One region of the Massilia litorea genome, then DNA from elsewhere that is predicted to be linked to it. Evidence: predicted binding sites of a transcription regulator. Region 1 holds the regulator's gene; each other region holds the start of a gene.
The links. The regulator sigma-54, encoded in region 1, starts transcription at its own class of promoters, with help from an activator protein. The targets are predictions, from matches to a motif close to TGGCANGNAANCTGCTTT.
Positions count from the first base shown of each region.

Region 2: the regulator sigma-54 is predicted to act here: its motif matches at 2,269-2,286, upstream of LPB04_RS16120 (phenol hydroxylase subunit).
Region 3: the regulator sigma-54 is predicted to act here: its motif matches at 2,222-2,239, upstream of LPB04_RS16985 (ammonium transporter).
Region 4: the regulator sigma-54 is predicted to act here: its motif matches at 5,097-5,114, upstream of pepA (flocculation-associated PEP-CTERM protein PepA).

Region 1 is NZ_CP062941.1:801,364-808,732, forward strand. Features, by position in the region: gene LPB04_RS03525 (enoyl-CoA hydratase/isomerase family protein) at 1-663, opposite strand, end outside; gene hpf (ribosome hibernation-promoting factor, HPF/YfiA family) at 777-1,133, opposite strand; gene LPB04_RS03535 (RNA polymerase factor sigma-54) at 1,197-2,663, opposite strand; gene lptB (LPS export ABC transporter ATP-binding protein) at 2,702-3,463, opposite strand; gene lptA (lipopolysaccharide transport periplasmic protein LptA) at 3,463-4,053, opposite strand; gene lptC (LPS export ABC transporter periplasmic protein LptC) at 4,069-4,671, opposite strand; gene LPB04_RS03555 (KdsC family phosphatase) at 4,716-5,246, opposite strand; gene LPB04_RS03560 (KpsF/GutQ family sugar-phosphate isomerase) at 5,247-6,269, opposite strand; gene LPB04_RS03565 (monovalent cation:proton antiporter family protein) at 6,357-7,369, shown strand, end outside.
Region 2 is NZ_CP062941.1:3,575,079-3,582,447, reverse strand. Features, by position in the region: gene LPB04_RS16130 (hypothetical protein) at 1-225, shown strand, start outside; gene LPB04_RS16125 (sigma-54-dependent Fis family transcriptional regulator) at 416-2,107, shown strand; gene LPB04_RS16120 (phenol hydroxylase subunit) at 2,321-2,569, shown strand; gene LPB04_RS16115 (aromatic/alkene monooxygenase hydroxylase subunit beta) at 2,588-3,595, shown strand; gene LPB04_RS16110 (MmoB/DmpM family protein) at 3,592-3,864, shown strand; gene LPB04_RS16105 (aromatic/alkene/methane monooxygenase hydroxylase/oxygenase subunit alpha) at 3,956-5,449, shown strand; gene LPB04_RS16100 (phenol hydroxylase subunit P4) at 5,470-5,832, shown strand; gene LPB04_RS16095 (NADH:ubiquinone reductase (Na(+)-transporting) subunit F) at 5,845-6,915, shown strand; gene LPB04_RS16090 (muconate/chloromuconate family cycloisomerase) at 6,937-7,369, shown strand, end outside.
Region 3 is NZ_CP062941.1:3,772,208-3,779,576, reverse strand. Features, by position in the region: gene LPB04_RS16995 (YncE family protein) at 1-1,088, opposite strand, end outside; gene LPB04_RS16990 (creatininase family protein) at 1,100-1,897, opposite strand; gene LPB04_RS16985 (ammonium transporter) at 2,288-3,490, shown strand; gene LPB04_RS16980 (tripartite tricarboxylate transporter permease) at 3,528-5,069, opposite strand; gene LPB04_RS16975 (tripartite tricarboxylate transporter TctB family protein) at 5,081-5,599, opposite strand; gene LPB04_RS16970 (Bug family tripartite tricarboxylate transporter substrate binding protein) at 5,611-6,624, opposite strand; gene LPB04_RS16965 (pyridoxal-phosphate-dependent aminotransferase family protein) at 6,694-7,369, opposite strand, start outside.
Region 4 is NZ_CP062941.1:358,884-366,252, forward strand. Features, by position in the region: gene glcE (glycolate oxidase subunit GlcE) at 1-932, opposite strand, end outside; gene LPB04_RS01535 (FAD-linked oxidase C-terminal domain-containing protein) at 941-2,431, opposite strand; gene LPB04_RS01540 (cob(I)yrinic acid a,c-diamide adenosyltransferase) at 2,496-3,050, shown strand; gene LPB04_RS01545 (rhomboid family intramembrane serine protease) at 3,060-4,103, shown strand; gene pepA (flocculation-associated PEP-CTERM protein PepA) at 4,193-5,050, opposite strand; gene LPB04_RS01555 (XapX domain-containing protein) at 5,462-5,725, shown strand; gene LPB04_RS01560 (hydrolase) at 5,755-6,447, shown strand; gene LPB04_RS01565 (amidohydrolase) at 6,512-7,369, shown strand, end outside.

The DNA.
Region 1 (7,369 bases):
GCGCGCGGCGAAGCGACGGATCGCGTCAGCCAGCTGAGCGCCCGGCGTCGATTCGATCAGCGCGTTCAGTTCGCCCAACTGCGCGCCCGGCACGAAGACGTCGGCCAGGCCAACGTACAGCGCGTCGGCAGCGCCGATCGTCAGTCCGGTCAGGCCCAGGTAGTTGCCCAGCTGGCCCGGTGCGTGCGACAGGAAATGGCTGCCGCCGACGTCCGGGAACAGGCCGATGTTCACTTCCGGCATCGCCATCTTCGTGCGCTCGGTCACGATGCGCAGGCCAGTTTCAGGACCGCCCTGGGCGATACCCATGCCGCCGCCCATCACCACGCCGTCCATGATCGATACATACGGTTTCGGATAGAAGTGGATCAGATGGTTCAGCGCGTATTCCTCGGTGAAGAAATCTTCGAGCAGGGCGCTGCCGCCGGTGGGGGTCGCGTGGCCGGCTTCGTGGAAGAAGCGGATATCGCCGCCCGCGCACAGGGCTTTTTCGCTGCTGCTGGTGAGGACGACCGCGCACACCGACGCGTCGTCGCGCCAGGCCAGCAGGATGTCGGTCAGACGCCGCACCATCGCCAGCGAGAGGGAGTTCAGGGCCTTGGGACGGTCGAGCGTGATGATGCCGGTGCCGTTGGCAACGCGGGTCAGGACATGGTCGGTCATGGCGAATTCGTTGATGGAAAAGACAAGCATTTTACCCAAGACACTGCCGTCCACCGCACAAAATGAAAAGGGCGCCTTCCGGCGCCCTCGTTCAGACGGTGCTCGATGCGCGATCAGATCGCAGCAGCAGCCTCTCCGCCTTCAGGCAGGCGCTTGAGCGCCTCACGACTATGGTCCTTCAACATCGTCTTGTATTTCATCACCTGGCGATCGAGCCTGTCCATCAGGAGATCGATCGCCGCATACAGGTCTTGCGCCACACTTTCCACGTGTACGGTCTTGCCGGAGACGCGCAGGTTGATCTCGGCCTTCTGTCGTTTGTCTTTTTCGGTGAGGTTGTCGATCGCGAGGATGACGTGGGAATCGATCACTTGATCGAAATGGCGGGTGATGCGTTCGAGCTTGTTCTGTACGTATTCACGGATGGCGGGGGTGACGTCGAGGTGGTGGCCACTGATGGTGAGATTCATACACACTCCTTTGAAAATGTAGCGGCCGCCGCGCCGCGCAGGGAGTGCGCATGGGGGCCGCTGTTACAAGGATTTGCGGAGACTGACGGGAGGAATCTTGAGTGCCTCGCGGTATTTTGCAACCGTGCGGCGCGCAATGACCATCCCTTGTTCACCGAGCATTTCCGCGATCTTGCTGTCGGATAATGGGTTCTTTGGGTCTTCTGCTCCTGTCAGTTGCGCAATGAGCGCCCGTATCGCCGTAGACGATGCTTCGCCCCCCGCTTCGGTGGCGACATGGCTTCCGAAGAAATACTTCAGCTCAAACATGCCGTGCGGGGTCAGCATGAATTTTTGAGTTGTCACGCGAGAAATTGTGCTCTCGTGTAGTCCTAGTGTATCAGCTATCTCGCGAAGCACAAGGGGACGCATGGCAACCGCGCCATGGCTGAAAAAGTTCTTCTGGCGCTCCACAATTGCCTGCGAAACACGCAGGATCGTGTCGAAACGCTGGCGCATATTTTTAATGAGCCACTTCGCTTCCTGCAGCTGCGCGCTCATCTGGCCTTCGCCTTTGCCCTGCTTGAGCAAATTCGCATAGACGTTGTTCACACGCAGGCGCGGCATCACTTCGTTGTTCAGCGAGACGCTCCAGCCGCCCTTCGACTTGCGGACAATAACGTCCGGTACGACGTAATCCGAGACGCTCGACGCGAAGGCGGCGCCGGGATGCGGATTGCACTGGCGGATCACGGCCTGCGCTTCACGCAGGTCCTCGTCGTCGCAGTCGAGCGCTTTTTTCAGTTTCGTGAATTCGCGCTGCGCGAACCAGCTCAGATACCCCTCGACGATTTTCAGGGCCATGCGCCGCGTCACCAGCGGCACGCCCGGCATCGCGCGGATCTGCAGCGCCAGGCATTCGGATGCGCTGCGCGCGCCGACGCCGACCGGGTCCAGGCTTTGCACCAGCGCCAGCGCGCAGCGCAGTTCGTCCATCTCGACCTCGAGCTCCTCCGGCAAGCGCGCATGGATCTCGTCGAGCTGCTCCTCCAGGTAGCCGTTGTCGTCGATCGCGTCGATCACGAGTTCGGCCAGCGCGCGGTCGCGCGCCGTGACGCCCGTCACGCGAATCTGCTCGCACAGATGCTCGCGCAGGGTCACGCCGACCGCGCCGAGCTGCGGGCGGCCGTCGTCGTCGCCGTCGCCGCTCGATGCGCGCGAACCCTCTCCCCAGTCGCCCTCGGACTCGCCGCGTTCGACCTCGCCGCCTTCGCCGCCCTCGGCCGCCTCGGGCGCAGGGGCGCCCTCCTCGTTGTTCGGCGCCGGCGCCTCGGCTTGCGCCGGCGCGCTGTTGATCGCGCCGTCGGCCAGCAGGCGCACCGAGTGGTCGAGCGGGTCGTCGAGCCGTTCGAGCAGCGGGTTATCGGACAGGATCTGCTCGATCTCCTGATGTAGTTCAAGGGTGGAGAGCTGCAGCAGGCGGATCGACTGCTGAAGCTGCGGCGTGAGCGCCAGGTGCTGCGAAGTCCGGAGTTGCAGGGATTGTTTCATGGTGCCGCTCGGTGTCCCGTGTTGTTGCTACAGCCTTGCTACATGCGGAAGTGTTCGCCCAGGTAGACGCGTCGTACCGACTCGTCGGCGATGATGTCGTCGGGACGTCCCGACGCCAGCACCGCGCCCTGGTTGATGATGTAGGCGCGGTCGCAGATGCCGAGCGTCTCGCGCACATTGTGGTCGGTGATCAGGACGCCGATGCCGCGCTCCTTCAGGAAGCGCACGATGCGCTGGATCTCGATCACGGCGATCGGGTCGACGCCGGCGAACGGCTCGTCGAGCAGCACGAAGCGCGGATTGGTCGCCAGCGCGCGCGCGATCTCGACGCGGCGCCGCTCGCCGCCCGACAGCGACAGGGCCGGGTTCTCGCGCAGCTTCTCGATCTGCAGTTCGGCCAGCAGCGAGTCGAGGCGCGTATTGATGGCATCCTTCGTCAGCGCCTTGCCGTTGTCGTCGCGCTGCAGTTCGAGCACGGCGCGGATATTGTCTTCCACCGTCAGCTTGCGAAACACCGAGGCTTCCTGCGGCAGGTACGACAGGCCCATCACCGCGCGCCGGTGGATCGGCAGGCTCGAAATGTTGGCGCCATTGATCTCGATGGTGCCGGCGTCCGACGGCACCAGGCCGACGATCATGTAGAACGAGGTGGTCTTGCCGGCGCCGTTGGGGCCGAGCAGGCCGACGACTTCGCCGCAGCCGACTTCCAGCGAGACGTCGCGCACGACCAGGCGCTTGCCATAGCTTTTTTGCAGTCCGCGCACCACCAGGGTGCTGCGGTTGTCGCGTGCATCTTTCATTATTTCTTTCCTGGTGCTGCCGGCGCTGCCGGAGCCGCCGCTGGAGCCGCGGCGGGCGCAGTGCGGCGCGGCGCGATGATCAGGGTCCCGCGGCCGCCGCCGGACTTGGTCTCGCCGCTGGCGTCGTTGCGCACGGTGGCCACTTCCTTGCGGTTGTCGTAGGAGATGTAGGCGCCATCGAGTTCGTTCGTCAGGCGCCCGTTCTCGAGTTCCTTCACGATCGCCTTCGAGAACAGTTTCACGAGTTCCACCCGCTCGTCGTATTCGATGCGCTCGGCCTGGCCTTCGACCCACAGGTCCGGGCCGCCGTCGCGCTTCTGGCGGAAGGTCGCCACGCGCCCCGGGTTCGAAGTAAGCGTGACGTTCATGTAGCCTTCCGGGGTTTCCTTGAGCAGCGCGCGGTCCGACTTCAGGATCAGGGTGCCGCGCGTGAGGACCACATTCCCCGTCAGGATGCGCGTCTGCGTGACTTCGTCGACGTCGAGCGAATCGAAGTTGATGACGGCCTGCTTGAGCGAGTCCGCGCGCTCGGCGTGGGCTGCCGTCAGCGACAGCAGCGAAAGGAAGGCGGCGGCGAAGATGTTTTTCATTAGGGCTCGTTCCTGTTATTGGTTGGGTGCGGGGCTCGTACGCGGCGGATAGACGATCTGGCCGCGGCCGCCGAGGTGCAGCTTCTGCGTCGGGTTCTCGGCCACCATGCCGACGCCGTTGGCCGAGGCGGCGCCGAGCGTCATCTGGACCGGACGATCGGTCTTGACGATCTCGTCGTCGGCCAGCACGGTCAGGGCCTCGGTTTTCGCGCGCAGGGCCGCGCTCTTCGGCGTGGCCGGGCGGTTGACGTCGACGTTGCCCATCAACTCGACGCGGTCTTCGCCGTGGTAGACCTGGCCGCGGTCGGCGTGCATGGTCATGCGCGGGCGGCCCGGCGCCATGCTCTCGACGACCGGCCTGGTCACTTCCGAAACGTCGTTGTCCGGATGGTGGGCCAGGCGCGCGCCCGACACCACGTAGCGCGGCGCGCCGTGTTCGGTCATGCGCACGAAGCTGAAATTCTCGACGATGTAGTCGGGTTCGTTCAGGCCGTTGCCGACGCCCGTCGCATCGTCGGTCTGGACCGCCTGCAGCAGCCAGAAGCTGCCGAAGGCGAAGAAGACCGCCGTCAGCATCAAGGCCAGCAGGCGCCAGCGGTGCGCGGTCCGTTTGTTCACGTAGGTTGCCATGCGGTTAAGCGCTTAGTCGAATTCATTTGAACTCATGCGAAATAGGGCGAGAGCGCCTGCTCGTACGTGCCCTGGGCGCGCATGACCATGTCGCACACTTCGCGCACGGCGCCGCGGCCGCCGCCGGCTTTCGTCACATAGTGCGCACGGTGCTGCACTTCCGGATGCCCGGTCGGCACCGTCACGGCGAAACCGACTTTCGTCAGCAGCGGCAGGTCGATCACGTCGTCGCCGATGTAGCCGCACTGCTCGGCCGTGAAGCCGGTCTGCTCGAGCAGCTCGGCAAACGCGACGCGCTTGTCATGGTGGCCCTGCCAGACGTGGTTGATGCCGAGGTCGCGGGCACGCGCCAGCACGATCGGCGATTTGCGCGCGCTGATGATGGCGGTGATCACGCCCGTCTTCTGCAGCAGCTGGATGCCGAGGCCATCGAGCACGTTGAAGGTCTTGGTGACCTCGCCGTCCGGCCCATAGGTCAGGCTGCCGTCGGTCAGGATGCCGTCGACGTCGAAGATCATCACTTTTACGCGCGCCGCGCGGGTCATGTGTTCCAGCGGGGTCATTTAAATCACCTTGGCGCGCGTCAGGTCGTGGATGTGCAGCGCGCCGACCAGCACGCCCGCTTCATCGACGACCAGCATCTGGTTGATGCGGAACTCTTCCATGATCGCGACCGCGTCGACCGCCAGCTGGTCGGGGTGCACGGTGCGCGCGCCGACGTGCATCACGTCGCGGATGGTCACATTCGAAAAGTCCTGCATGCGCTCGATCAGGCGGCGCAGGTCGCCGTCGGTGAACACACCCAGCGGCTTGAAGCCGGGGTCGACCACGGCCGTCATGCCCATGCCCTTCTGGCTGATCTCCAGCAGCGCGCGGGTGAGCGGCGTATCCGGGGTCACGGCGGGAATCGCTTCTCCGCTGCGCATCACGTCGCGCACATGGGTCAGCAGGCGCCGGCCCAGGGCGCCGCCCGGATGCGAGCGCGCGAAGTCTTCCTCGCGGAAGCCGTGCGCATCGAGCAGCGCCACGGCCAGCGCGTCGCCCAGGGCCAGCGTGACGGTGGTGCTGGCGGTCGGCGCCAGGTTCAGGGGGCAGGCTTCCTTGGACACCGAGACGTCGAGGTGGACGTCGGAGAGCTGCGCCAGGCGCGATTGCGGCTTGCCGGTCATCGCGATCAGGGGCGTGCCCATGCGTTTCACGACCGGCAGGATGTCCATCAATTCGGAGGATTCGCCGGAATACGAGATCGCGATGAACACGTCCTTGTCGGTCACCATGCCGAGGTCGCCGTGGGCGGCTTCACCCGGGTGGACGAACATGGCCGGGGTCCCGGTCGAGGCCAGGGTCGCGGCGATCTTGCGCGCGATATGGCCGGATTTGCCCATGCCCGACACCACCACGCGGCCGGTGCAGGCGAACATCAGGCCGACCGCGCGGGCGACGCTGTCGTCGGCGCCGAGACGGGCGTGCATGGCGTGGATGGCGTCGGCCTCGATGGTCAGGGTTTCGCGCGCCAGCTCCAGCACGCGGCGCGACTGGTTCTCGTCAAAACTGTTCAGCATTGTTTTTTCATCGGTTACACTCATTCTGTAAGTATAAACGAATTGCGAAAGCAAAAAACTTGCCAGACGTATCAAAACCACGATCGCTCAGCATAAAGATCTTAAAAACGCATGGCATCCGGACTTGAATTGACCCTGCTGCTGCTCGGCAGCGCCGTGCTCGGCGTGGTCGTGTTTCGCAGCCTGCACCTGCCGCCGATGCTGGGTTACCTGGCCGTCGGCGTGCTGATCGGCCCGCACGCTTTCGGCCTCGCGGCGGAAACCGGCGCGACCCACGCGCTGGCCGAATTCGGTGTCGTATTTTTGATGTTTTCCATCGGCCTCGAATTTTCGCTGGCCCAGCTGCGCTCGATGCGGCGCATCGTGTTCGGGCTGGGACTGGCGCAGGTGGTGCTGACCATCGTCGCCACCATCCTGGGCGGCTTCGTTCTGACGATGTGGGCGCCGCAGCTGCACATCAGCTGGCAGGCCGCCTTTGCCCTGGGCGGCGCGCTGGCGATGTCGTCGACCGCCATCGTCGTCAAACTGCTGACCGAGCGGCTGGAGCTGGAAAGCGACCACGGACGGCGCATCATCGGCATCCTGCTGTTCCAGGACCTGGCCGTGGTGCCGCTCCTGATCCTGATCCCCGCGCTGGCGAAAGACCCGGAAAACCTGGTGAAAACCCTGGCCTGGGCGGGCCTCAAAGCCGCGGCGGTGCTGGCCCTGCTGCTGTTCTTCGGCCAGAAACTGATGCGCAACTGGTTCACCATTGTCGCCAAGCGCCGCTCGCAGGAGCTGTTCATGCTGAACCTGCTCTTGGTGACGCTGGGCGCGGCCTGGATCACCGAGCGCGCCGGCCTGTCGATGGCGCTGGGCGCATTCGTCGCCGGCATGCTGATCTCGGAAACCCAGTTCAAGCACCAGGTCGAGGAAGACATCAAGCCCTTCCGCGACGTGCTGCTCGGCCTCTTCTTCATCACGATCGGCATGCTGCTGAACGTGGAAGTGGTGATCACCCACTGGTGGCTCGTGCTGGTGCTGCTGGCCATTCCCGTGCTGCTGAAATTCGCGCTGATCGCGGCGCTGGCGAAGGCCTTCGGTTCCTCGGACGGGGTCGCGATGCGCACCGGTCTCGCCCTGGC
Region 2 (7,369 bases), 2.4 Mb from region 1:
TGCACGCAGCTCTCTTCGGACATCGCTGCCCGGAGCGCCCTCTTCGTGAAAGTCGCCGACGCTGCGCCGGACCTGACCGACATTATTCCGTCGGCCCCTGCAGCCGTGCGTCAACGTGTCCACGACAAAACGCTGGCATTGCATAATATTGCCAATGAAATCTGGTCGTTGCGCACGCGCATGGCCTATCTTGATTGCACCCAGGCCGGGACCTTCGCTTACTGAGCGGCATCGCGCTGCAGCGCGGCGCCGTCACGCACCAAGTGGTAGCGCAGGCTGCCGGCATGGCACTTCATCATTCGGTGAACCGGCCTCATGAAATCGTGACGTCCGGATTCCGGAACATCGCTGACGAGGCTGGGCATCTGTGGCACTATGCGCCGATAACATCGATGAACACGCTGGAGGCGCAGTAGTGGGAAACCCGCAGTTACCTTCCAATGAGGACCTGCTCGCGCAGATACGTTTCGATCCAGACCAGGGCACCATCTGGCTGTCCGAGCAGCGCGTGATGCTCAACCATGCGGGCGTTTGGGGCGCGCTGCGCGACGAGCTGGTAGAGACCATGGGCATGCAGCGCGCGCGCGCCCTGCTGATGCGCTACGGCTACCAGACCGGATTGCGCGATGCGGAACTGGCCCGCAAACTGCGGCCGGACCTGCCGGTCGAACAAGCCTTCATGGTGGGGCCGCAACTGCACAGCATACGCGGCCTCGTGCACGTGACGCCGCTGGAGCTGGAGTTCGACCTCGCCAAGGGGAGCTATTTCGGGCGCTTCGAGTGGCGCAATTCGTTCGAGGCGCAGGTCTACCTCCAGCACCACGACACCAGCAAGGAGCCGGTGTGCTGGAGCCAGCTTGGCTACGCCAGCGGCTATACCACCTATTTCATGGGGCGCTCCATCATCTACAAAGAGGTGGCCTGCGCCGGCTGTGGCAGCACGCATTGCGAAATCGTGGGAAAACCGGCCGAGGAATGGGAAGACCACGCCGAAACGCAGCGGCTGCTGATGCGCGATTCGATGGCCGAAGAACTGTTCGCCCTGCAAAGCCAGCTGAGCGAACTGCGGGAAGCCGTGCGGGCCAGCGAGCAGGACACCCCGGCCAATTCCGTGGGGCGCTCGCGCGCCTTCCGCGAAGCGAGCCAGCTGATCCGGCGCGCGGCGGCAAGCAAGGCCAATGTGCTGCTGCTGGGCGAAACCGGCGTGGGCAAGGAAGTGTTCGCGCGCGCCCTGCACGCGGGTTCGCCGCGCGCGGAGCAGCCCTTTGTCGCGGTCAACTGCGCCAGCATTCCGCCGGACCTGATCGAAGCGGAGCTGTTCGGCGTGGAGAAAGGGGCGTACACGGGCGCCACCGTCAGCCGGCCCGGCAAGTTCGAGCGCGCCAACCGTGGCACCATCTTCCTCGACGAAGTCGTCGAACTGTCGGCGCGCGCCCAGGCCTCGCTGCTGCGCGTGCTGCAGGAAGGAGAACTGGAACGCGTGGGCGGCACGCACAGCCAGAAAATCGACGTGCGCATCGTCGCCGCTACCAACGAGGACCTGCAGCAGGCGGTGGCCAACGGCAAGTTCAGGATGGACCTGTACTACCGCCTGAACGTCTATCCCGTCCACATCCCGCCCCTGCGCGAGCGCACCGACGATATCCCCCTGCTGACGGAACACTTCGTCGGAAAGTACAACGCCGTGTACGGCAAGCGCATCCTGGGCGTATCGGACAAGGCCCTGCAGGCGCTGATGCACTATGCATGGCCGGGCAACATCCGCGAGCTGGAGAACATGATGGAGCGCGGCGTCATCCTCACCGACAGCAACCAGATGATCGACGTCCATACGCTGTTTCCGACCCTCGCCGAAGCCGGCGGCATGAAGGCCATCGCCCCGTCCGGCCACCTGCATACGCCGCCCGCGCCGGGCGCCCCGTCCAGCCCGGACACGCTGTGCGAACAACTGCTGAATAACGAGTTCAAGCTGGACCAGTTCGAAGCGCGCCTGATCCACACGGCCATGGCCAGGGCCGCAGGCAACGTCACCCAGGCCGCCCGCCTGCTCGGCATCACGCGTCCTCAGCTCGCCTACCGGCTGGACAAGCTGAAACTGCCCAAGTAGCGTCCCCGCGCCCGGTGCCGCCGCCGCGGCGCGCCTCCCTCCCTCCCCGCCTGCGCATTTGCTGAATCCCGCCCGCGGCGCTTCATCAAATCGTGAACCCCACCTGCCGCGCCGCTCCGGCGCGGACATGTCTTTCCTTTAAATTCAATCACTTGGCCTCCTGGCACACCAGTTGCTATAGCTCTTGTGCAGCCATAGAAAACAGGAGGAGACATGAATCCGTTACCCGACATGCCCAGCCGCTTCGTGCGCGTCACGTCGCGCGATGCCGACTGGGTCCAGTTCGAATTCTCGATCGGCGACCCCGACCTTTGCGTCGAGCTGACGATGCGGCCGGCCCAGTACGAGGCCTTCCGCCGGCGGCAGTGTGCTCTGGTGCTGCCGGACCTTCCCGCCACCCAGCTCGAACACGAACGGCGCCATTGGCACGAGAGCGTGCCCGGCGCCTGCCCCCACGACTAAAACAACCAGGAGACCAGCATGCAAATCGACATACGGACCGACAGCGTCAAGCCTGTCCGCCAGACCTTCGCCAACATCGCGCGCCGCCTCGGCGCGGACAAGCCGGCCACCCGCTACCAGGAAGCGATGTACGACCTGCAGCCCGAGGCCAACTTCCACTACCGCCCGCTGTGGCAGCCGGAATACGAGCTGTACGACAAGCGCCGCACAGCCGTCGTCATGGCCGACTGGTATGCGTTGAAGGACCCGCGCCAGTTCTACTACGGCACCTGGGTGAACACCCGGGCGCGCCAGCAGGAGTCGATGGAAAAGAACCTCGAATTCCTCGAACAGCGCGCACTGCTGGCCGCCTTGCCCGAGCCGACGAAGGAACTGCTGGCCACGACCCTGGTCGTGCTGCGCCATACCGAGTGGGCCGCCAACATGAACAACGCCTACGTCACCGCTTACGGCTACGGTTCCGCCATTACGGAGGCGACCATGTTCCACACCATGGACCGCCTGGCGCTGGCCCAGTACCTCACCCGCATCGGACTGCTCATCGGCGGCAAGCCGGCGGTCGCGGCAGCCAGGGACGCCTGGCTGCAGGACGCGGCATGGCAACCCGTACGCCATGCCGTGGAAGACCTGATGGTGTGCCAGGACTGGTTCGAACTGTTCGTCGCGCAGAACCTGGTGCTGGACGGCCTCGTCTACCCGCTGTTCTACCAGAAGCTGGACGCGCAGCTGGCCCTCGAGCACGGTCCCGCCTGCGCGCTCGCCACAGACTTCATGCGCGTCTGGCATGCCGAGACCGCACGCTGGGTCGATGCGGTCGTCAAAGCCGCCGTCCAGGAAAGCCCTGCCAACGCCGCCACCATCTCGCGCTTCGCCTTCGCATGGCTCGACCGCTTCGAACCGGCACTGGCCCAGGTCGCGCAGCGCCTGTTCGGCCCCGATGGCGGCGACGTCCTTGCGGCCGTGGCGGCGCCGCTGGAAAAACGCCTGTCCGGCCTCGGCCTGTCCCGTGAAGGAGCCGCATCGTGAGCGATCAACTCGTCTTCATCGCGCTGCAGACCAACGAGGACACGCGTGCCGTAATCGAGGCCATCGAGACCGACAACCCGCACGCGACCGTGCACCGCTTTCCCGCGATGGTGAAGATCGATGCACCGGGCCGCCTCGAGATCAACCGCGCCACCATCGAGGACCTGATCGGCCGCAACTGGGACATGCAGGAGCTGCAGCTCGGCCTGATCTCGTTGGCCGGCAACATCGACGAAACCGAAGACCAGCTCGTGCTGGCCTGGCGCTGAATACAACGACAAGGAGACAAACATGAATACCGCAAGCACGCAGGAACAGGGCCAGGCTGGCCAGGCCAAGGCCCAGGCCACTTCGGCGAAGATGTCGATCAAGGAAAAATACGCCCTGCTCACCCGCGACCTGGGCTGGGACACGACCTACCAATCGATGGACGCCGTCTTCCCTCAAGATAAATTCGAAGGCATCGTGATCCACAACTGGGACGGCTGGGAAGACCCCTTCCGCATGACGATGGACGCGTACTGGAAGTTCCAGTCGGAGAAGGAGCGCAAGCTGTACGCCATCATCGACGCCTTCCAGCAGAACAACGGCCAGCTCAACGTGACGGATGCGCGCTACGTGAACGCCCTCAAGCTGTTCCTGACCGGCGTCTCGCCGCTGGAATACGCCGCCCACCGCGGCTTCGCCATGGCCGGCCGCAACCTGCGCGGCGCCGGCGCCCGCGTGGCCTGCCAGATGCAGTCCGTGGACGAACTGCGCCACTGCCAGACCCAGGTCCACACGATCAGCCAGTACAACAAGTTCTTCAACGGCTTCGAGGACTGGACCCACATGCACGACCGCCTGTGGTACCTGTCCGTGCCCAAGTCCTACTTCGAGGACGCGATGACGGCGGGACCCTTCGAATTCATCACCGCCATCTCGTTCTCGTTCGAGTACGTGCTGACCAACCTGCTGTTCATGCCCTTCATGTCGGGCGCCGCCTTCAACGGCGACATGGCCACCGTCACCTTCGGCTTCTCGGCCCAGTCCGACGAGTCGCGCCACATGACGCTCGGCCTCGAAGTGGTGAAGTTCATGCTGGAGCAGGATCCGGCCAACCTGCCGATCATCCAGAAGTGGGTGGACAAGTGGTTCTGGCGCGGCTACCGCCTGCTCACGCTGGTGGCCATGATGATGGACTACATGCTGCCCAAGAAGGTGATGAGCTGGAAGGAAGCGTGGGAGATGTATTTCGAACAGAACGGCGGCGCCCTGTTCGCCGACCTGGCCCGCTACGGCGTGCGCATGCCGAAGTACCACGAACAGGCCGCGCAGGAAAAGGATCACCTGTCGCACATCGCCTGGTCGATCTTCTACAACTTCAACCATGCCGCCGCCATCCACACCTGGGTGCCGGAAGAAAACGAGCTGGATTGGCTGAAGGCGCAGTACCCGGACACGTTCGAGGAACACCACCTGCCGCACCTGCGCTACTGGCAGGAACAGCACAAGGCCGGCAAGCGATGGACCAATCCGGGCCTGCCGATGCTGTGCCAGCTCTGCCAGGTCCCGATGGCCTTTCGCGAACCAGGCGACCCGACCCAGGTTTGCTACCGCGAGGTCAAGTACGAAGGCGAGAACTACCACTTCTGCTCGGACGGCTGCTGCGACATCTTCAAGAACGAACCGGAAAAGTATGTACAGGCGTGGCTGCCGGTGCATCAGATTTTCCAGGGCAACTGCGGCGGCCCCACCCTGCCCGAGGTGCTCGACTGGTACCACCTGAAACCCGAGGCCGCCGGCGACTACGCCGACTCGGCCGACCGCGCCAACTGGGAGCGCTGGACCAACGACAACCCTAAAGCCGCCTGAGCGGCACGCGAGGAGACATCATGCCAGTCATCGCATTAGCACCAGACTACCGCGGCGAAGTCCGCGACCGCGTGGAGAACTTCCACGGCAACCAGCTCGTGTACTTCGGCTGGGACCGTCGGATGCTGTTCTGCAGCCCCTTCACGCTGCCGCTGCCGCCCGACATGCCATTCAAGACCCTGGTGAGCGACGTGCTCACGCCGCTCCTGGCCGCGCATCCCGAAGGCGCTTCCATCGACTGGAGCACGGCGACCTGGCTGCGCGCCGGCCAGCCCTTCGTGCCCGAGCCTGAGGCCAGCCTGGTGGCCAATGGCCTGGGCCATAAAACCGTGCTGCGCCTGCAAACCCCGCAACCGGCCGGCGTCGGCGGCAGCGGCAACTGAACGGAGGACACCATGAGCTACCAATTGACGATCGAACCGCTGGGCCAGACCGTGGAGGTGGCCGAAGGCCAGACCATCCTGGACGCCTGCCTGCGCGCCGGCATCTGGCTGCCGCACGCCTGCGGCCACGGCCTGTGCGGCACCTGCAAGGTGCAGGCCAGCGGCGGTGAACTGGAGCACGGCGAGGCCTCGCCCTTCGCCCTGATGGACTTCGAGCGCGACGAGGGCAAATGCCTGGCCTGCACCGCGACCGTGCAGACGGACATCACCATCGAAGCCGACATCGATCCCGATCCGGACGCGCAATGCCTGCCGCTGATGGACTACCAGGCCCGCGTGGCGCGCATCGAGACCCTCACGCCGACCATCAAGGGCGTGTTCCTCGAGATCGAGCACGAGCACGGTGACGCCGCGCTGCGCTTCCAGCCGGGCCAGTACGTGAACCTGTGGCTGGCGGGGGAAGCGGCGCCGCGCGCGTTTTCCATCGCTTCCGCGCCATCGTCGCGCGAGGTCGAGCTGAACATCCGGCTGGTGCCGGGCGGGAAAGTCACGTCCTACGTCCACGACGGGCTGAAGGTCGGCGAGCAGGTGATGCTGTCGGGACCGCTGGGCCGCTTCTTCGTGCGCAAGAGCGACCCTCGGCCGCTGCTGTTCATCGCCGGCGGCTCGGGGCTGTCCAGCCCGCGCTCGATGGTGCTCGACCTGCTCGAGTCCGGCGACACCCGCCCGATCCGCCTGATCCAGGGCGCGCGCACCCTGGACGAGCTGTACTACCGGGCCGAGTTCGAGCAACTGGCCGCGCGCCATCCGAACTTCGAGTACCTGCCGGTGCTGTCGGGCGAGCCGCAGGATTCGGCGTGGGCCGGCGAACGCGGCTACGTGCACGAACTGGCCGTGCGCCACTTCGGCCAGGACTTCCGCGGCTGGCGCGCCTACCTGTGCGGGCCGCCGCCGATGATCGAGGCGAGCATCGCGGCACTGATGCAGGGCCGGCTGTTCGAAAAGGACATCTTCACGGAGAAGTTCCTGTCCGCAGCGGACGCCGGCCAGGCCGTGCGCAGCCCGCTGTTCCGTTCACTTTGAGAACCGCATGATGAGGATTGCATGAGCACCAACGAACACCGCATCGACAGCGTCGAGGTACTGCTGCTCGACGTTCCGACCATCCGCCCGCACCAGCTGTCCATGGCCACCATGCGGACCCAGAACATCGTGCTGGTGCGCATACGCTGCAGCGACGGCATCACGGGCTGGGGCGAAGCCAGCACCATCGGCGGCCTGGCCTACGGCGAAGAAAGCCCGGAAAGCATGCGCGCCAATATCGAGACCTACATGGTCCCGATCCTGGTCGGCGCCGACGCCGCCAGCCCGGGCGCGCGCATGCTGGCCCTGCGCAGCCGCCTGCAGGGCAACCGCTTCGCCCTGTGCGCGATCGAAACCGCGCTGTTCGACGCGCAGGCGCGCCGTCTCGGCGTACCGCTGTCCGCGCTGTTCGGCGGCCGGGTGCGCGACAGCCTGCCCGTCGCCTGGACGCTGG
Region 3 (7,369 bases), 2.2 Mb from region 1:
ACGTTCCCCATGTCGGGACTGCCGCCGTTCGGAATCGCCCAGTGGGCCACGATCTTTTCGCTTGCGAACTCCAGCACGTCGACGCTGCCCGGGCCCTTGCGCTTGCCGTGGATGCGGTGGGTGCCGCGGTTGGTGATGTAGAGGAATTTGCCGTCGCGGCTGGGATACAGGCCGTGGGTGCCGGGACCGGACGGGATGAAGCCGACCTTGGTGAAGCTCGCGCCGTCGACGATGTGGACGCCGTCGGCCATCATGTCGGCGATATAGAAGCGCTTGCCGTCGGGCGAGATGCGCACGTCCTGCGGCATGCCCTTCTTGCTCGTGCAGATCTCGCTGGCGCCCGGGTTGCGCGGATCGAAGCCTTCGCGCACGCGCGTGGCCGGCATGCTGAGCTTCAGGTAGCCCAGCACCTTGCGGTTGGGGAGGTCGATCTTGGCGACCGAGCCGTCGAATTCGCAGGTGAACATGGCGTAGCGGCCGTCGATCGAGAATTCAGCGTGGTTGATGCCGCCGCACTGGGGCACGTCGATCGCGTACTGCATCGCCATCGTGTGCGGGTTGCGGAAGTCGAGCCGGCGGCGCGCCTCGGCGACCACGATGGCCGACTTGCCGTCGGGCGTGAAGTACATGTTGTAGGGGTCGTCGACCTCCACCTCGGGGCCCGGCTTGCCGGTGGCGGGGTCGATCGGCGTCAGGCTGCCGGTGTTCTTGCGCTCGGCGTTATTCGCTACCCATAGCGTGCGCAGGTCCCAGGACGGGATCACGTGCTGGGGACTGATGCCGACCTTGAAGCGGTCGACCACCTTCATCGTTGCCGGATCGATCACGCTGACATCGTTCGAGCGCAGGTTCGGCACGTAGACGCGCTCGAGGTCCTTGCTGACCGCTGCGCTCAGGTGGGTCGAGCCGATTTCGCTGTACAGGTTGAGCGAATCGACGACCGGCGGCATGCCCGCCTCCGTGACGACGGGCGTTTTTTTGACAGCGGCGACGGGAGGCGCGACGTCCCGCACACGGAGGACACTGAAGGCGCCGGCGGCGATGGCGGCGGCAAGGACGGCGGCGACGACTACTTTTTTCGATGGCACGATGGAGTTCTTTACGGTTGCCTGGATGGGTTCTGGATTGGGTGTTCTTGCAGACTGGCGCGGATGGCGGCGACCGAAGCGGACACGATGCGGTCGACGCCGAGCCGGCCCAGTTCGGCCGTCGCCCGGCGCGGATCGCCGTCGACGCCGCCCGCCTTGCCTGCCTTTGCGCCGGCCGCCAGCGCGTCCTGGCGTACCAGCGCCGGATCGATTGCCAGCGACAGGGCCGTATCGGCCAGCCCTGCGTGCATGCCGATTTCGGCATCGCCATGGCCGCGCCGCTTCAGCTCGGCCACATAACTGCTCTGCGTTGCCCGGTAATAGTCGAGCAAGGCGTGAACGCGGCAAGATGGCGCGCGGTTGACGCGTGCCGCGGCCTTTTCTTCGTTTTTCTGGTAGCCGCCGTGGTCGCCGAGGAAGAATACGTCGCGCACCCCATGCTGGCAGAAGCTGCGCGCCGTCGCTTCCAGCACCGACTCGAAGGCAGCGTCAGGTATCGAGATCGTGCCGGCAAAGCGCATGTGCCCGGCCGGCGGCGTGATCGCACCCTCGGGCACGTAGGCAATCGTCGGCGCCACCAGCGTATTGCCGAGGCCCTGGGCGATGCGGCCCGCCAGCACGCGGGCGCGCACATTGTGCTTGCCGAGGGCGATATGCGGACCGCTTTGTTCGGTGCCGCCGATCGGCACCAGCACCGTGGTGGCACCGGCCGCGATGCGGTCGCGCAGCTCGGGCGAAGTCAGGTCTTCGATATAGACGCTGGCAGGTCCCGATGCGGCCGCGAGCGTGGGCGCGGCCAGCGCCAGCATGAGGCTGGCCACCACACATACCTTGCGCTGCCGACTTTTTTGCGGATGAAGCATCGTGTTCCGTTTTCCAGGGCGATTGACTGCGTGAGCGGACGCTTGCCGCGCGTCATTACTTCAACATTGTAGAGCAAGCGGCCCATGCAAAACCGATGTTAAAGGTGTTTTGCCCGTCTCTGTTGCAAAGCCGCAGTACGCTCATTATTGGTGCGACAACTGGTGCAGCCTTCTGTCCAATATGGTGCGGCCAATGCACGATTCCAGTGCATGATGTTCAATCCAGGCCGGCTCGCTTGTCAAATCAAGGACTTGGCATGGTGCGGCAGGCGGCCCGGAACTTGCTTAGAAACACGCTTACGTCTCAACCATGCACTTTTTTAGAAAGTTTTTCGGATGGATGCACTCAAACACGGCGCCGACACCCTGTTCGTTCTCCTCGGCGCAATCCTGATCCTGGCCATGCACGCCGGCTTCGCATTCCTCGAGCTTGGCACGGTGCGCAAGAAAAACCAGGTCAATGCGCTGGTCAAGATCCTGGTCGATTTTGCGGTCTCGACGATTGCCTATTTCTTCATCGGCTACACCATCGCCTACGGCGTCGACTTCTTTTCGGACGCCGCCTCGCTCAGCCAGCGCAACGGCTTCGAGCTCGTGAAGTTCTTCTTCCTGCTGACCTTCGCGGCGGCCATCCCGGCCATCATTTCCGGCGGAATCGCCGAGCGCGCCCGTTTCCACCCGCAGCTCGTCGCCACGGCCCTGCTGGTCGGCTTCGTCTATCCCTTCTTCGAAGGCATCGTGTGGAACCATAACTACGGCATCCAGGCCTGGCTGAAGGGAGCGCTGGGCGCGGAGTTCCACGATTTCGCCGGTTCCGTGGTCGTGCATGCGGTCGGCGGCTGGGTGGCGCTGCCGGCGGTGATCCTGCTCGGCGCGCGTCGCGGCCGTTATTCGAAAAACGGCGCGATTTCTTCCCACCCGCCGTCGAGCATTCCCTTCCTGGCACTCGGCGCCTGGGTGCTGGCGGTGGGCTGGTTCGGCTTTAACGTGATGAGCGCGCAGACGCTGGACAAGATCAACGGCCTGGTGGCGCTCAATTCGCTGATGGCGATGGTGGGCGGCACCCTGGCCGGCGTCCTGGCCGGCAAGAACGACCCGGGCTTCGCCTACAACGGACCGCTGGCCGGCCTGGTCGCCATCTGTGCCGGCTCGGACCTGATGCATCCGCTGGGCGCGCTGGTGACGGGCGCCATCGCCGGGGGCGTCTTTGTCTGGATGTTCACGCTCACGCAGAACAAGTGGAAGATCGACGACGTGCTGGGCGTGTGGCCCTTGCACGGCCTGTGCGGCGCCTGGGGCGGCATTGCGGCCGGCATCTTCGGCCAGCACGCGTTCGGCGGCCTCGGCGGCGTGTCCTTTTTCGCGCAGCTGCTCGGCACGCTGCTGGGCATCGGAATCGCGTCCGCGTCCGGCTGGATCATTTACGGGCTGCTGAAGAAGACCGTCGGCATCCGCCTCGATCCGGAAGAGGAGTACAACGGCGCCGACCTGTCGATCCACAAGATCAGCGCGACGGCCGAGCGCGAGACGAGCTGGTAAAAGGGAATGTAGGGCGGGCTCCGCCCACCCCACAAGGTCAGCCTTGCGGCTGGGTTGCCCCGCCACCGGCCGATTCAGTCACTGCGGCGCGCGGAAAGAAACGCTCGCGCAGCGAACCCAGCAACGACCAGCCGAGCCCGGCCACGGCGAGGGTCATGATGGTGCCGACCAGCCCGTTGCTCCAGAAAATCCCCAACCCTCCGCGCGAGGCCAGCATGCTCTGGCGGAACGCGTCCTCGGCGCGGTCGCCCAGCACCAGGGCCAGCACCAGCGGCGCCAGCGGGTAGTCGAGTTTCTTGAACACGTAGCCGACGATGCCGAAGGCCAGCATCAGCCAGATGTCGAACTGGGCGTTGTGCACCGTGAAGGCGCCGATCGCGCACACCACGAGGATCGCCGGGGCGATGATCGAGAACGGAATGCGCAGGATCGCGGCGAACAGCGGCACCGTCGCCAGCACGATGATCAGGCCCGACAGGTTGCCGAGATACATGCTGGCAATCAGTCCCCAGACAAAATCCTTCTGCTCGACGAAGAGCAGCGGACCCGGCTGCAGACCCCAGATCATCAGGCCGCCCAGCAGCACCGCGGCGGTGGCCGAGCCCGGGATGCCCAGCGCCAGCATCGGCAGCAAGGCGCTGGTGCCGGCCGCATGCGCCGCCGTTTCCGGGGCGAGCACGCCGGCGATATTGCCCTTGCCGAAGCTGTCCTGGTCGCGGGCAAATTTCTTGGCCACGCCATAGCCCATGAACGAGGCCGCCGTGGCGCCGCCCGGCGTGATGCCCATCCAGCAGCCGATCGCCGACGAGCGCAGCAGGGTGGCGAAGTGGCGCGGCATCGTGGCCCAGGTCTTGAACACCACCTTCAGGTCGATCTTGCCGTTCTTGCCGCGGAAGGCCAGGCCTTCCTCGATCGTGATCAGGATTTCGCTGATGCCGAACAGGCCGATCACCGCCACCAGGAAGTCGAAGCCGCGCAGCAGCTGCGGGGCGCCGAAGGTCATGCGCAACTGGCCGGAGATGGTATCGAGGCCGACGGCCGCCAGCACGAAGCCGATGCACATGGCGATCACGATCTTCGCCTTCGATTCCTTGCCCATGCCGATGAAGCTGGCGAAGGTGAGGAAATACACCGCGAAGAATTCGGGCGGCCCGAAGCGCAGCGCGAATTTCGCCACCAGCGGCGCCAGGAAGGTGATCATCAGCACGCCGACGAGCGCCCCGATGAAGGAGCCGGTAAAGGCGCTGGTCAGCGCTTCGCCCGCCCTGCCCTGCTGGGCCAGCGGATAACCGTCGAAGGTGGTGGCCACCGACCATGCCTCGCCCGGAATATTGAACAGGATCGAGGTGATGGCGCCGCCGAACAGCGCGCCCCAGTAAATGCAGGACAGCAGGATGATCGCCGAAGTCGGGTTCATCGTAAACGTCAGCGGCAGCAGGATCGCCACGCCGTTCGGGCCGCCGAGCCCGGGCAGCACCCCGACCACGATCCCGAGCAGGATGCCGACGATCATCAGCCCGCCGTTATGCCACGACAGGACGGTCGCAAAACCGTTGAGCAGCGCGTTGAAGTCATCCATGTGATATCCGATCAGTAACCGAACAACTGTTCGAGCGGGCCCTTGGGCAGCGGCACCGTGAACATGATTTCAAAAATCCAGAACAGGACCAGGCTGACGATCACACCCGTGAGGGCCGACCGGTACCAGCTGAACTTGCCGACGAGGCACATGAAGATGCCGATGAACAGCGCCGAGGCCACGTAGATGCCGATGAACTGGACCGCCGCGATGTAGACGATCAGCGGCAGCAGCACGATCGCCACCAGCTTGGCCTGGGCCTGCTCGAGGAATGCCGAGCGGTCGTTCTTGCGCAGCGCCTGGACCAGCACCACGAGACTGGCGAGGAAAATGGCGATCCCCATGCGCATCGGGAAGTAGCCGGGCTGCGGGCCGTCGTCCGCCCAGCCGGCACCGAGCTTGTAGTTGCTGACGATGGCCAGCAGCGCGAACGCGGCGACCACGATGCCGACCACGATTTCCGCGGTGCGCTTGGTGATGACGGCCGCCGATGGCGCGACGCTGCCGTCGATGTCTTCCTGGGAGTTCATGGACGCGTCCCTTACGGTGCCATGAAACCGGCCGCCTTCATGATCTGGCGGTGGTTCTGTTCGTCCTTGCCCAGGTAGGCGCGCAGCTGGTCGCCCACCATGACGGTCGACTTCAAGGCGTTCTTCGTCACGTACTCTTTCCACTCAGGGGTGGCGACCACCTTCATCATCAGGTCGGTGTAGTACTTGGTCACCTCCGGCGCGACCTTGCCCGGCAACATGAAGACACGCAGCATCTGGTACTGCACGTCGAGGCCCTTTTCCTTGCAGGTCGGGATGTCGGCCCAGCTCTGGGTATCGGTCACCTTTTCGGTATAGGCGCTGCGCTTGTCGGCGAACAGGCACAGGGCGCGGTGCTGGCCGGCGCGCCATTGCGCGATCGATTCGGACGGATTGTTCGGGTTCGAGTCGATATGCTTGCCCGAGAGCTGGGTGGCCGCCTCGCCGCCGCCCTTGTACGGGATGTACACGAACTTGACGCCCGCCGCCTTCTCGACCAGGGCGGTGATGATGTGGTCTTCGCGCTTGGAGCTGGTGCCGCCCATCTTGAATTTCGATGGTTCCTTTTTCACTGCCGCCAGGTACTCGAGCGGCGTCTTGTATGGGGTTTCGCTGTTCACCCAGAAAACGAATTCGTCCTGCGCCACCATCGCCACCGGCGTCAGGTCGCGCCAGTTGAAATCGAGGCCGGTCGCCAGCGGCACCGTGTACAGGCCGGAGGACGACACGACGAGCCGGTGGGCGTCGCCCGGCGTGCTCTTGATGTCGAGCAGGCCTTCGGCGCCGCCGGCGCCCGCCTTGTTCTGCACCACAATCGGCTGGCTGACCAGTTTATGCTTGGCGATGATTCCCTGGATGGCGCGCGCCATGTTGTCGGTGGCGCCGCCGGCGCCGAAGGGCACGATGAACTCGATCGACTTGGTGGGTTCCCAGTCCTTGGCCATGGCGCCGTGCGCCATGCCGACCGTCAGACCTGCGATTGCGAGAGCATGCTTGAGCTTGAAATTCGGGGTGAGGCTGTTCATGAACCGTCTCCTGTCCGGGCCGTGGCCCTTGTTTTTAGTGTTGTTCCAGAGGTGAGTCGCGAAAGGATGCTATGCCGCCCGCTGCAGGGACGGGCCCGGCAGCGATTCCCGCAGCGAGCGCATCGCCGCGGCCACCCCGCCGGCCTGGTGCGGCACGCCGGCCAGCGCCAGGCCCATCTCGACCCCGGCCAGGGTGCCCATCAGCGTCAGGTCGTTGAAATCGCCCAGGTGTCCGATGCGGAACACCCAACCGCTCAGCTTGGAGAGGCCCTGGCCCAGCGACATATTGAAATTCGTCAGGATCAGCTTGCGCAGCGCGTCGGCGTTGTGGCGTTCGCCGTTCGCGCCATTCGGCATGACCACCGCCGTCAGCACGCCGCTGTATTCAGCCGGGTTCTGGCACAGGATCTCCAGGCCCCAGGCACGCACGCACTGGCGGGTCGCCTCGGCATGGCGCTGGTGGCGCGCGAACACGTTCTGCATGCCCTCTTCCAGCAGCATGTCGCAGGCTTCCGACAGGCCATACAGCAGGTTGGTCGCCGGGGTGTAGGGCCAGAAGCCGTTCTTGTTGGCTTCGATGATCTCGTCCCAGGCCCAGAAAGCGCGCGGCAGCTTCGCCGTCCGCGAAGCGGCAATTGCCTTTTGCGACACCGCATTGAAGGACAGGCCGGGCGGCAGCATCAGGCCCTTCTGCGAGCCGGCCACGGTGACGTCCACGCCCCATTCGTCGTGGCGGTAGTCGAGC
Region 4 (7,369 bases), 440 kb from region 1:
TCGCCGCCACGGAACAGGGTCGCGTGGCCGCCGGCCGCGCGCACCGCGCTGCGGATGGTCTCGGCGTCGCCGGAATCCGCGCGCAGCCAGCGCTGCGCCCCGCCCCACTCGATCAGCTGTTCGCCGTTCAGTACGATGGCGCCGGTCGTCGAGGGCACGGACAGGCGCCACACCGGCGCGTCGCCGGCGAAAAAGGCGTGACGCTGTTCGCGCAGGTCGGTCCAGAAACCGGCGGCGTCGTCGACTACCTGCCCGCCCAGCGATTTTACCGCCGCGTCCACGGCCGCCCGCGCGCCCGACAGGCGCAGCGCCAGCACGCCCCGGTGCCAGCAGCTGGCCGATACCGGCAGCGGCTGCCCGCCCCAGACGTTGAGCATGCGGATCGCCTCGATCTCGTTCGCCTCGAAGCGCAGCGTGGCTTCAGCGAAGCTTCGCGGCAGCACCTTCACCGACAGTTCCGTGATCAGCCCGAGCGTGCCGAGCGACCCGGCCAGCAGGCGCGAAACGTCGTAGCCGGCCACGTTCTTCATGACCTGGCCGCCGAAGTTGAGGAGGTCTCCCTTGCCGTCCATCAGCTGGGCGCCCAGCACGAAGTCGCGCACGCCGCCGCTGTTGGCGCGGCGCGGGCCGGACAAGCCGGCCGCGATCGCTCCGCCGAAGGTGGCGCCTGGACCGAAATGCGGCGGCTCGAAGGCCAGCATCTGGTTCTGCTGCGCCAGCACGGCTTCGATCTCGGCCAGGGGCGTACCGCAGCGCGCCGTGATCACCAGTTCGGTCGGCTCGTAGTCGACGATACCCGTGTGGCCGCGCGTGTCGAGGATCTCGCCTTGCAGCAATCCGCCGTACCAGTCCTTGGTGCCGCCGCCGCGGATGCGCAGCGCTTGTTGCCGAGCCGCGGCCGCGCGGATCTGGTCCCTGAATTGTTCGATCATTTTTTAAATTAAAACCGCGGGAGTTCGGGGAACGGCACAGCGCCGTGGTGCACATGCAGCTTGCCGAATTCGGCGCAGCGGTGCGGGGTCGGGATCGCCTTGTCGGGATTGAGCAGCATCGGCACGTCGAAAGCGCGTTTGACGGCGGAGAAGGCGTCGAGTTCCGCCCGCTCGAACTGCACGCACATCGAATTGATCTTCTCCATGCCCACGCCATGCTCGCCGGTGATGGTGCCGCCCACTTCCACGCACAGCGCCAGGATGGCGGCGCCGAAGGCTTCGGCGCGTTCGAATTCGCCCGGCTGGTTGGCATCGAACAGGATCAGGGGATGCAGGTTGCCGTCGCCCGCGTGGAACACGTTGGCGCAGCGCAGGCCATAGGTCGTTTCCATCTGCTCGATCCCGGTCAGCACCTGCGCCAGGTTTTTACGCGGGATGGTGCCGTCCATGCAGTAGTAATCGGGCGAGATGCGTCCCGCCGCCGGGAAGGCGTTCTTGCGGCCGGACCAGAATTTCATGCGCTCGGCTTCGGTCTGCGACACCGCGATCGCACTGGCGCCGGCCGCTTCCAGCACCTGCGTCATGCGTTCGATTTCCTCGGCCACCTCGAGCGGCGTGCCGTCGGCCTCGCACAGCAGGATGGCGGCGGCGTCGGTGTCGTAGCCGGCGTGCACGAAGGGCTCGACCATGCGCGCCGAGGTGCGGTCCATCATCTCCAGGCCCGCCGGGATGATGCCGGCCGCGATCACGCTGGCCACCGCATTGCCGCCGGTAACGACATCGTTGAACGAGGCCATGATCACCTGGGCCGCCGCCGGCTTCGGCACCAGTTTCACCGTCACTTCGGTGACGATGCCGAGCATGCCTTCCGAGCCGATGAAGACGGCGAGCAGATCCAGGCCCGGCGCGTCCAGCGCCTCGCTGCCCAGCTCGATGATCTCGCCCTCGATGGTCGCCACGCGCACGCGCAGCACGTTGTGGACCGTCAGGCCGTATTTCAGGCAGTGCACGCCGCCCGAGTTCTCGGCCACGTTGCCGCCGATGGTGCAGGCGATCTGCGAGGACGGGTCCGGCGCGTAGTACAGGCCGTACTGGGCCGCCACTTCCGAGATCGCGAGATTGCGAACCCCGGGCTGGACCACGGCCGTGCGCGCGTAATCGTCGACCCGCACGATGCGGTTCAGGCGCGCCGTCGACAGCACCACGCCATCGATGATCGGCAGCGCCCCGCCGGACAAGCCCGTCCCGGCGCCGCGCGGCACGATCGGCACGTTCAGCTCGCGGCAGACGTCCAGGACCGCCAGCACCTGCTCCTCGTTGGTGGGCAGGGTGACGATCATCGGCAGCTGGCGGTAGGCCGCCAGGCCGTCGCATTCGTAGGGACGCGTGTCTTCCGGATCGGACAGGACGGCGCCAATCGGCAACCGTGCACGCAGGGCCGCCGCGACCTGCTCGCGGCGCTCGTGGGGGACGTGGAGAGGGGCGGACATGACGTCGATTGTAGGCCACAATCACATCGATTTGTCGTATGCTCGGGCTATCTTTTTTCAGGGGCAGCACATCATGGGTAATCGACTCTCCAAAATTGCCACGCGCACCGGCGACGACGGCAGCACCGGCCTCGGCGACGGCAGCCGTACCGGCAAGGACAGCGCCCGCATCCATGCCCTGGGCGAGGTGGACGAACTCAATTCCTTCGTCGGCCTGCTGCTGTGCGAAGACATGCCGGCGGACCTGCGCGAAGAACTGGTGTCGATCCAGCACGACCTGTTCGACCTCGGCGGGGAATTGTGCATTCCCGGCTACCAGATGATCAAGGACGAGCACGTCGCACGCCTGGACGGCCTGCTCGAAAAATACAATGCCGACCTGCCGGTGTTGAAGGAATTCATCCTGCCGGCCGGCTCGCGCGCGGCCTCGACCGCCCACGTCTGCCGCACGGTCTGCCGCCGCGCCGAGCGCGCCATCGTCGCGTTATCGAAGGAAGACACGATCAACCCGCAGCCGCGCCAGTACGTGAACCGCCTGTCGGACCTGATGTTCGTGCTGGCGCGCGTGCTGAACCGTTTTGCAGGCGGCAGCGATGTGCTCTGGAACCACGAGCGCCGGCGCGGCTGAAGGGTGACGATGACGGGTAGTACGCTGTTCGACGTCCGTTTCTACACGGCCGGGTCCAAATGGCCGACCAACCCCTTCCGCCTGCGCGGCAAGGGAACGCTCGAGGTGCAGGACGATTTCCTGATCATCCGCGGAACCAGCCAGCGCTCGTTCCGCATGCCGAAGCGCGAGGAGCATCGCCTGCGCCGCGTCGACATCGTCAACGCCTGGGCCAGCGGCCAGGACGTCCGGTTCGACGAGCTCGGCGTGAAGGGCGACAGGACGATCGGCTTCAGTGTCGCGGACCGCGAGACGGCCGCGCGCATCGTCGCCCTGCTCCCCACGCGCCAGACCGAGCAATTCGTGCAGGAGCACGAGGAAAACGAGGTCTTCCACGACCGCATCGACTACTGGAGCCCGTCGACGCCCGTGATCTGGGGCCTGCTCGCGGCGAACATCGGCATTTTCGCATTGATGTGGCTGGCGCGCCAGAAATACCAGGCGGCGCTCGAGGGACCACTGCGCCAGCTGTTCGCGCTGAACCCGACCGTCTCGGCCATCCTGCACGCCCAGCAGCTGGTGGAATGGGGCTCGAACGTCGGACGCCTGACGCGCGGCGGCCAATGGTGGCGCCTGGTCAGCTCGATGTTCCTGCACGGGAGTATCTGGCACCTGGGCTTCAACATGCTGGCGCTGTGGCAGGTCGGCAGGCTCACCGAACGGATCTTCGGCAGCCCCCGTTTCGTGGCCCTGTATTTCCTGGCCGGCGTGTCGGGCAGCCTGGCCAGCGTGCTGTGGAATCCGCACGTGAACAGCGTCGGCGCCTCGGGCGCGATCTTTGGCGTCATCGGCGGCCTGCTCGCCTTCCTCGGCCGTCCGAACAGCGGCGTGCCACCGACCGTCGTGTCCGAACTGCGTTCGTCGCTGGTACCGTTTTTACTGTTCAGTTTATGGATGGGCTTCGTGTATCCGCATACCGATAACGCGGCGCACATCGGCGGCCTGGTCGGCGGCTGGCTGGCGGGACATTTGCTGGCACGCTCGATTCATTTGCCGGAGCAGCAGCGGGCCTGAACGGGGCGGCTTTGCCAACCAATAAGAGCGAAAAAAAAGAGCAGGCAAGCCCGCTCTTTTTTCATTACGACAAAACCGACATCACCCGATTACACCTTGCTGGCGCGCTTGCGGGTGGCGAATCCGGCACCCAGCATGGCGATGCCGAACAGGGCCAGCGAACCTGGCTCCGGCACTTCCGCCAGCTTGAGTTGACCGTTTCCGCCAATGAAGAAGTACTGGCCAGGCGAATTCGCGTAAGCCGTACCGTTGCAGCCCGCACCCGTGAAGCCCGAGTACTGGCAAGCCACTTCGTTGACCAGCGTGGAAGTCGGATTGGCAATCGTGTTCGCGTTGGTGAAGGCGAAGGCCATGATCGACTCGGTCGACAGGTCCTGGCCGTTTTCACGGAAGAAGTAGCCCGCATCCAGCGCACCGGCCTCGGCCCGTGCAAGCACGGTCACCTGGCCGTTATTGGTCGGCGAACCGCTGGCATCGACCAGGCCGCCGCCGCCCGCCATCACGCTGAACTCGGCGATCAGGTTGCCCTGGTCGGCGCCGTAGATCCCGGCCGTCGTGCCGTACTGGTTGGTGGTGTTCTGGTAGATGCGGATGGTGCCGCCGCTGAAGGTGAAGGCGCCACCGAAGCTACCGGTGCCGGTCGCCTGGAAGGTTGCGCTGATGTTGCCACCTGGGTAGTTCACTGGGAACAGCTGGTTGTTACTGTCGGCCTGGACGATATTGAACACCCCATGCTCGGAGAACGAGAAGCTGGAGCCACCGGACGGGTTGATCTGGATGAAGGCATTGCCGTTCACGTCCAGGTATTCGTTGATGGTCTGCCCGCTGGCGAAGCCGCCGCCGGTCGGATTGAATACCCAGTCGTTCAGGACGGTGGCGGCGTTGGCGCCCCCAGCCATGGTCATTGCAACAGCGGTAGCACAAGCCAGTTTCTTCAGAAATTTCATGATCGTCATCCTCATCGGTGGTTGATAGGCAGACAGCACTTCAGTACTAGCATCAGCCGTGCCAGCGTATTGACGACCTTACAGATCAATGACTTACGTTTTTTTGTTAACTCATCAATAAGAAAAATGTAAAGAAAACCGACGCTTCTCGCGCGAAATTTTTCATTCCTTCAGGCAGCAATACGCCTCCTGCCTGTACCGTTTTCAGCCCGCCACAGCGACATTCGAAAATTTCGATTGTATGTCCGCAAATATTCCGTTTTTCAGCCCCGCTTTCGTTCCGCATAATGCATTCATCGCATCGAAACACGACGAGAGCCAGGAGGCGAACGCTGTCCTGAAGCTTCGAAGCATTCGATGATCTCAACAGCGATGCCGGCCGGTCGCCCACGGTAGAAGGAGGAACGAACGATGTATTTGATTTCCCTGGGGGCCGGCATCCTGGCCGGCCTGCTCTACGGCCTGATCAACGTGCGTTCGCCGGCGCCGCCGGCCATCGCCCTGATCGGTTTGCTGGGCATGCTGGTCGGCGAGCAGATCGTGCCGGTGGCCAAACGCGTGATCGACGGCGCACCGCTCACGAAAGCCTGGTTCGCCAGCGAATGCAAGCCGAAGATCACCGGCATCCAGCACGATGCCAAAAAAGAAGCCGCCGGCGATTCCCGCCACGGCTAACCTGCACTGATGACGACAAGGAGCACAGCATGAACAACCCGAAACTCGAAGTCCTGACCCCACACAACTCGCAACTGATCATCATCGACCACCAGCCGCAGATGGCCTTCGGTGTGCAATCGATCGACCGCCAGACCCTGAAAAACAACGTGGTCGGCCTGGCCAAGGCGGCCAGGGCTTTCGGTATCCCGACCGTGATCACCACGGTGGAGAGCGACTCGTTTTCGGGCCGCACCTATCCGGAAATCCTGGACGTGTTCCCGGACCACCCGATCCTCGAGCGCACCTCGATGAATTCCTGGGACGACCAGAAAGTACGGGACGCGCTGGCGGCAAACGGCCGCAAGAAGATCATCGTGGCCGGCCTCTGGACCGAAGTGTGCAACACCACCTTTGCCCTGTCGGCCATGCTGGAGGGCGAGTACGAGATCTACATGGTGGCCGACGCATCGGGCGGCACCTCGAAGGACGCCCACGATTTCGCAATGCAGCGCATGGTGCAGGCCGGCGTGGTCCCGGTGACCTGGCAGCAGGTGCTGCTCGAGTGGCAGCGCGACTGGAAGAACCGCGACACCTACGATGCCGTGATGAAGATCGTCACCGAGCACTCGGGCGCCTACGGCATGGGTGTCGACTATGCTTACACGATGGTGCACAAGGCTGCCGCCCGCAACCAGGGAAATAACGCAGTGCTGGCGCCCGTCCCCGCGCCGGTCCGCTGAAGCGCGCCACCCACTCACCCGGTCCGCCGCCGCGGACCGGGTCCACCATCCACGGAGCAGAACCATGAACGCACAGTCCACCCAGGCCGCAGCGCCCCTCATCCTCATCAACGGCAACTTCGCCACCCTCGACCGTGCGCGGCCGCAGGCGAGCGCCGTGGCGATGCAGGACGGCCGCTTCCTCGCCGTCGGCGACATCGAACACGTGATGCGCTACCGCGAATCGGGCAGCCAGGTCATCGACCTGAACGGGCGCACCGCGATTCCCGGCCTGAACGACTCGCACATTCACCTGATCCGCGGTGGACTGAACTACAACCTGGAACTGCGCTGGGAAGGCGTACCCTCCCTTGGCGACGCGCTGCGCATGCTGAAGGAGCAGGCCGAGCGCACCCCGCATCCGCAATGGGTGCGCGTGGTGGGCGGCTGGAGCGAATTCCAGTTCGCCGAACGCCGCATGCCGACGCTCGAGGAAATCAACGCCGCCGCGCCCGATACCCCTGTCTTCATCCTGCACCTGTACGACCGCGCCCTGCTCAACCGCGCCGCCCTGCGCGCCGTCGGCTATACGAAAGACACGCCGAACCCGCCGGGCGGCGAGATCCAGCGCGACGCCCTGGGGAACCCGACCGGCATGCTGATCGCGCGTCCGAACGCAATGATCCTGTATGCGACCCTGGCCAAGGGCCCGACCCTGCCCATCGACCTGCAGGTGAATTCCACCCGCCAGTTCATGCGCGAACTGAACCGCCTCGGCCTGACGAGCGCGATCGACGCCGGCGGCGGCTTCCAGAACTACCCGGACGATTACGCCGTCATCGAAGAACTCGACCGGAATAAACAGCTGACCATCCGCGTCGCCTACAACCTCTTCACCCAGAACAAGGGACGGGAACTGGAAGACTTCCAGCGCTGGACCGGC